DNA from 2 places in the Lysinibacillus sp. FJAT-14222 genome. Region 1 is predicted to be linked to the other one. Evidence: riboswitches for the same ligand, from Rfam matches in the RefSeq annotation. Region 1 holds a riboswitch; the other holds the start of a gene.
The links. Region 1 has a riboswitch for glycine ahead of gcvT (glycine cleavage system aminomethyltransferase GcvT). Riboswitches for the same ligand answer to the same signal wherever they lie in the genome.
Positions count from the first base shown of each region.

Region 1 (3,431 bases):
TCTTTTAATAAAGCTGATTCTGATTTTGCATCTTTAATATCATATAGGCCTTTAAAACGTACTTTTTCTGGGATATCCTCAAATAACTCATCAACTGAGGATACACCAATTACGTCTAACATTTCTTGTTTATCTTGCTCCGTCATTGGTAAATAACGATGTTTCATAAATGTAGGTCCCTCTTTTCAACTATTATTTTGAACGTTTGTAAAACGGTGTTTCAACTGTTACTACCTTTAAGTACTTACCACGAATTTCGATTTCTAATTCTGTTCCGATAGTTGTGAATTGGCTGTCAATTAACGCGTTACCAACATTACGTTTAGAGGAAGGAAGCTGTGTACCCGTTGTCACTTCACCAATTTCTTTACCATCCTTAAACACTTTGTAGCCATGACGAGGAATGCCTTTATCGATCATTTCAATGCCCACAATTTTACGTGGCAGTCCATTTTCTTTTTGCGCCACTAATACTTCATGACCATTAAAGTCTTCTTTATTTAATTTCACAGCAAAGCCAATACCAGCCTCAAGAGGTGAAATTGTCGCTGATAGCTCTTGCCCATATAATGGAAGGCCTGCTTCAAAACGAAGTGTATCACGACAGCCTAAACCTGCTGGAACAACACCTTTGTCTTTTCCAGCCTCTAAGATTTTACTCCATAAAGCTTTAATATCCTCTGGGGAGCCGTATAATTCAAAACCATCTTCTCCTGTATAACCACTACGAGATACTAACGCTTTATGACCAGCAACTTCAACATTTTCTTGGAAACGGAAGTATTTAATGGCACTTACATCAGTAGCTGTTAATGATTGAAGAACCTCTTCTGCTAAGGGGCCTTGAAGAGCAATTTGAGCATAAGCGTCTGATTGGTTGTCAATAGTCACATCATATTGATGTTGATTTTCCATCATCCAATCATAATCTTTTTCAATATTTGACGCATTTACGCACAGTAAATAATGATTGTCTGCTAATTTATACGTTAATAAATCATCAACAACGCCACCATCTTCATAGCACATCGCATTATATTGCGCTTGACCTACTGCAATTTTAGAAATATCATTTGTCAAAAGATTTTGTAAAAAATCTTTTGACTCAGGGCCAGTTACTAAAATTTCACCCATATGTGATACATCAAATAAGCCTGCACGATTACGTACTGCATCATGTTCTTCTTTAATAGAAGAGAACTGTACTGGTAATTCCCATCCGCCGAAGTCAATAGTTTTACCACCATACTTTGCGTATTCGTCAAATAGAGGAGTACGTTTTAATTCGTTCGTCATTGTTTTTGCCCCCTTATTGTTAGTTACATTTTTACTAGTAGTAGTTCGTCTGTTTTTTTATACTAGTACAGTCAATGCTTGCCCTGTTTGTTCATCCAAATCAATAGGAGCGAACATTAAGCAAAACATTTTGACATAAAAAAAGACAGACGAACCCCTTTTCGGGATTCTCTGTCCTTGCACCTGAAAGTTACACCAGACTGGCTCGCATTATTGAAACAATGCCAATCAGTAGGCTTTCCCCTTTGGTGGCTGTTGTATTACAGCACTCTCCAGAGTTGCGTCTTGTACGAGTCCTTTTACCTGAGAGATTCATAACCCTTTGCTACTTGCTCCTTCGGTGACGTTTACACGTGCTCTCCCCGCACAATCATCCGCCCAAGATTCATCTTGGTACTATTTAGTATTCAATGAACATTAAGTTACTTATTTGTCTATATCCTAACATTAATTGTATTGAAAAGGCAATCATTTTTTAAATTATATTAAAACACGAACATTATAATCTTTTATATATATCATCGTTCGATTTTCAACCTTTTGACTTGGAATACTAAATACTCAAGAATTTGGCGAATCGTTCTACCCTCTGTTAACACTTGTATATGTCCTGCCTCACGATAGAACTTTCTTCTGTAATGATACAGCTTTTCTAGCTCTTCTTTCGTTGAACTCTGTACAATCGGTCTTTTTGGATCATGCTGTATTCTTTTGTAAATATCTTCGAATGTCGCATCTAAAAAAAACACAAGTCCACTGCGTCTCATTATTTTTCGATTTTCAGCATTGACTGCAACACCACCACCTGTTGAAATAATACAAGCTTCTTCTCTGAAATTTTTCAAAAATTCTGTTTCTATTTCTCGAAAGCGTGCTTCTCCGTATTTTTCAAAAATCTGTGAAATTGTCATACCCTGCTGTCTAACAATTTCATGATCCATATCATAATATGGCATCTTTAACAAATAGCTTAAACGTCTTCCTAACGCACTTTTCCCGCAGCCCATAAAGCCAACTAAATATATTTTTCGCATTCGAATCACCTTCTTATAACTACGATTCTACACTGTCTGACAAAATTTGTCCTAATAAATTTATCGTAGCTCGAACATTCATCTTTTCTAGCCCATCATATGTTCGAAACTGAATTTCATAAGACGTACAATACGTAAGAACAAAAGTAGTTACAAAAAATAATAATGCAATTGCGATTAAAAAAATAGTCCCTCTGTCATTTTTCAATAATTGGCACATAGAAGGTTCGCTCCTTTTTAATACCACTTGGAAGTTCAACAGTTACTGTTAACATATTTTTTTCATATTGAAACTGGCATTTATTAATACCATTTAGCATTGGTACATGCCCACCATTTACTTGATCGCGAATAATATTGCTATAACAATCAATATTATGAATGGCATCTGCTGCTTGGAAGGTTATTCTTTTTTGATCTTGTCGAATCGTAAATGATGAAATATCCTCTAAATACATATTCAAATCATAAGCAAATAGCTCCCATTTTGATTGTTCATCAGATAGTACCGTTGTTTTCATTTCAGCGAACCAAAGCATAATGAAAACAACAAGATGCGTAATAAGCACAAAAACAACTAATTGAAACACCGCTTCTAGTAATGTATAGCCCCGCTCATTCATCGACTTCACCTGTCAGCTGAATGCATTTTTTGCGCAATTCTCGTGTATTTTGAAAACTTACACATATCCCTTGCCCATTAATACCCCACTGAAAATATACATCTTCAATTGTTTTAGAGCCTTCCGTTTGCTGTAAATAGCGATATTGCTTTAAGCCTTCATAGGCGGTTTCAGCTGCAATAACCTCTAGCTTCTTGTTATAAAGAGATGTCTTCATAGTGTAGCTAATTGGTATTAATGTCGTGCATAATAACATAATAATGCACACTGATAAAATCGTTTCTACAAATGAATAACCAGATTCATTCAACTCTCGACCTCCCTCGACCTAACGTAATCACAACCTTTTTAACTCCCTGTGGCGTTTTAAAATAAATAGTCCCTGCAGTCATGACGTTTCCATTGTAGTTATATATAATTGTATGAACCGAACTCGAAACAGGCATGAACTCAACCCCTTTCGGAAAAGGTCGTTCAT
Region 1 covers NZ_LIYL01000034.1:23,507-26,937, forward strand. Annotated here, with positions in the region: gene gcvPA (aminomethyl-transferring glycine dehydrogenase subunit GcvPA) at 1-167, opposite strand, end outside; gene gcvT (glycine cleavage system aminomethyltransferase GcvT) at 193-1,296, opposite strand; glycine riboswitch at 1,578-1,670, opposite strand; gene AN161_RS14920 (shikimate kinase) at 1,815-2,330, opposite strand; gene AN161_RS14925 (hypothetical protein) at 2,350-2,550, opposite strand; gene comGF (competence type IV pilus minor pilin ComGF) at 2,528-2,953, opposite strand; gene AN161_RS14935 (hypothetical protein) at 2,946-3,263, opposite strand; gene comGD (competence type IV pilus minor pilin ComGD) at 3,256-3,431, opposite strand, start outside.

Region 2 (3,431 bases), on a different contig from region 1:
CGCTAGCGCATCTTTTATAATAATAAAGAAGATAGAAAGGGGTAAGAAATTTTGTTGAACATACTTATCACAATCGGTGTTATTTTAGTAGTTGTCATTGCATATATCGGCATCAATGCCCTACGACTAAAAAAAGCCGTAACAAACCTAACACAAGAACAATTTATTGAAGGCTATCGTAAAGCACAGCTTATCGACGTACGTGAACAAAAAGAATTTGATGCTGGTCACATTCTTGGTGCACGTAATGTTCCTTCGACTACTCTACGTCAACGTTACAAAGAAATCCGCCCAGATTTACCAGTATATTTATACTGTCAAAATACAGGCCGTAGCTCACGTGCTGCTCTATTTCTAAAAAAACGTGGCTACAACCAAATTTACCAACTTCAAGGCGGCTTCCGTACTTGGACAGGTAAAATAAAGTCCAAAAAATAATTAATGAAACAAAAATCGATAAGGCAGTAGTGACTAATATAAATTAATTCATTCATAGAAACTAAATTAATTTATTTATATTTGCCTATGTCGCTTTGTTTTACACAGAAAGAAACCATCTCAAATGACTATGAGATGGTTTACTTTTTTGCAAAAAATTCTGAGTTTCTACTATATTATATTTACAGGTGTGTTGATTAACCACTTTTATCCACCCTAATTAATTAGAAGGCGCTGATTTCCGCTACGGGCTACTCGCTTTCCCGCGGGAAGCTTTGCTCTGCGACGAAAGCGAAGCGACAGGAGCACTCGAGTATCCCTACGCTACAATCAGTTAAAAATGGGAATATATTAGCAAAATAGCAACAAAAAATCCTTTTATCGCTCAATAATAAACCTATTTTTTCCTAATCAACACTCCTGTTATATTTATTGTTTAACGTCTGATAAGTTCGTTTTACAGAAAAAGGTAAAGTAACGTGAGTTAATATACTTCTCACATTCACATTCCCTAGCCAAAATGCAAGATGCCTCCCTCGTATTTCCAATAACCCACCTACTTTAACACTTTATAAGCTCATCACCATAATGTGTGGTTGATTTTCGTTCCGACTGGGGCTTCGCTGCAGGGTCTATCTGAGACGCTGATCCCCAAGGAGTCGCCCAGTTGGAACGAAGATCAATTATACAAAAGGCATACATTTTTAAAAATTTCATCCATAATTTTAGGGAATGCGCCATTTTATACCACAAATTAAATATTATCCATATTTTAACGTATGTCTAAAAATACTATTTTTCGTAAAGTATTTACCTAGACGAGCTCCAATCTTCTTTTTTTCTGAAAATGACTGAAATTTATCCTTGAATAATTAGGAAGGCACTGATAGGATTTATAATATCTTAAAATAATGTCATCAAGACATACAATACAAGCTATGAATGCTATGGATTACACTATAGCAGGAGCAGTTCTGGAGAGAGCGCAATTTGCGTCGCCGAAGGGTTCACTATCTCAGGCAAAAGGACAGAGGAGTAATATTAACTTTCATCATGAAAGCTATACCACGCGATGTTTAACTTTTTATATCCGACATCCACAATTGGTATTTGTTATTCTGACGTTTACGAGACTAGTGTCACTACTAGTCTCTTTTTATTTTCCAGTCATAGTTTTTACTCATCTTTGAGGGGGATTAACGTGGAACAACCACAATTAAAACGTGATTTAAAAAATCGCCATGTACAGCTCATTGCTATTGGCGGAACAATAGGTACCGGTTTATTTTTAGGATCAGGTAAAGCCATTGCCTTAGCGGGTCCTTCCATCATTTTTGCCTATCTAATTGTCGGAACTGCCCTATTTTTTGTCATGCGTGCATTAGGTGAACTGTTATTATCAAATGCTGGCTATACATCATTTACTGATTTTGCATCCGAATACATAGGACCTTGGGCAGGTTACATCACTGGCTGGACTTACTGGTTCTGCTGGATCATGACCGCTATGGCAGATATTATTGCTGTCGGCGTTTATACACAATATTGGTTTGATATACCTCAATGGGTGCCAGCAATTGGCTGTTTAGTATTGTTATTAACTTTGAATTTATTAACTGTAAAACTATTCGGTGAGCTAGAATTTTGGTTTGCCCTTATAAAAATCATCACAATTGTTGCACTGATTATTATTGGACTAATCATGTTATTTACAGGCTTTCAAACAAGCACTGGCACGGTTACAGTTGAAAATCTTGTGGCACATGGCGGGTTATTCCCGAACGGCCTATACGGCTTCCTAATGGCATTCCAAATGGTTGTTTTCGCTTTTGTTGGTGTCGAATTAGTAGGAGTTTCTGCTGCAGAAACGGCTGATCCTAAAAAAAATATTCCTTCTGCCATTAACAAAATTCCCATACGCATTTTATTATTCTACGTAGGTGCGCTATTTGTTATTTTATGCATTAATCCTTGGCATGAAATGTCTGCCTCAAGTAGTCCGTTTGTACAAGTATTTACACTAGCTGGCATACCAATTGCTGCAGGTATTATTAATTTTGTCGTTCTAACATCTGCTGCTTCGGCGGGTAATAGTGGTTTATTCTCTACAAGCCGCATGCTTTTTAATCTTGGCAGCAACAAGCAAGCTTCGCCATCGTTTGCAAAGCTAAATAAAAACAGTGTACCAAGTAACGCACTCGTTATTTCTGCAATTGTTGTATCCGCAGGGGCGTTATTAAGTAAATTGATGCCTGAGAACGCCTTTAGTGTTGTTACAACGATAAGCGCTATTTGCTTTATTTGGGTGTGGAGTATTATTTTAATCTCTCATATCATTTATAAACGAAAAAATCGTGCACTTCATGAGGCGTCAATTTTTAAAGCACCTTTTACTCCGTTCGTAAACTATTTAGTACTTGCCTTCTTTGCATTTCTATTAGTAGTTATGTTCATTTCAGAGGCAACACGTACAGCATTACTTTTAACACCAATTTGGTTTATTATACTAATGTTTATTTATAAAATGAAAAGAAAGAAACCAATAGACTAAGAAGGACTGTCCTGGATAGTGACACTTTAAAGAAAGTGAAACTATTCAGGGCTTTTTTATTGCAAATTAACGAGTATAATCAAATTATCGGTCATTACCAGAACATGGAATGGAGTTGATTTACGTTCCGACTGGGCGCTTTACTGCGCTCCAATCAAGTTATATACATTGCATACGGTTTCATAAATATCATCCATTAAGTTCAGTGATCAACTAATTTATTGGAACAGATTCTCTTTATTTTCCTAAATTAACATGCCTGTTATTGTAATTTGAAAAAGGAGGGAATTTTATTAACAATAAAGTAGTTATTTCTATCACCCTATTGTTTACCGTTATCTTAGTTCTAGTATTATTTTGGTTTGACAACATACTATTAGAGGGATATGTCTTAACAAAGAAAGACGATAACGGGTTACAAGTGTTAATTAGCGAAAATTCA
Region 2 covers NZ_LIYL01000060.1:10,405-13,835, reverse strand. Annotated here, with positions in the region: gene AN161_RS25075 (rhodanese-like domain-containing protein) at 55-438, shown strand; glycine riboswitch at 1,403-1,479, shown strand; gene AN161_RS25070 (amino acid permease) at 1,640-2,989, shown strand; gene AN161_RS25065 (DUF3221 domain-containing protein) at 3,315-3,431, shown strand, end outside.
Region 2: linked by a shared signal. The riboswitch ahead of AN161_RS25070 (amino acid permease) and the one ahead of gcvT (glycine cleavage system aminomethyltransferase GcvT) in region 1 are both predicted to bind glycine.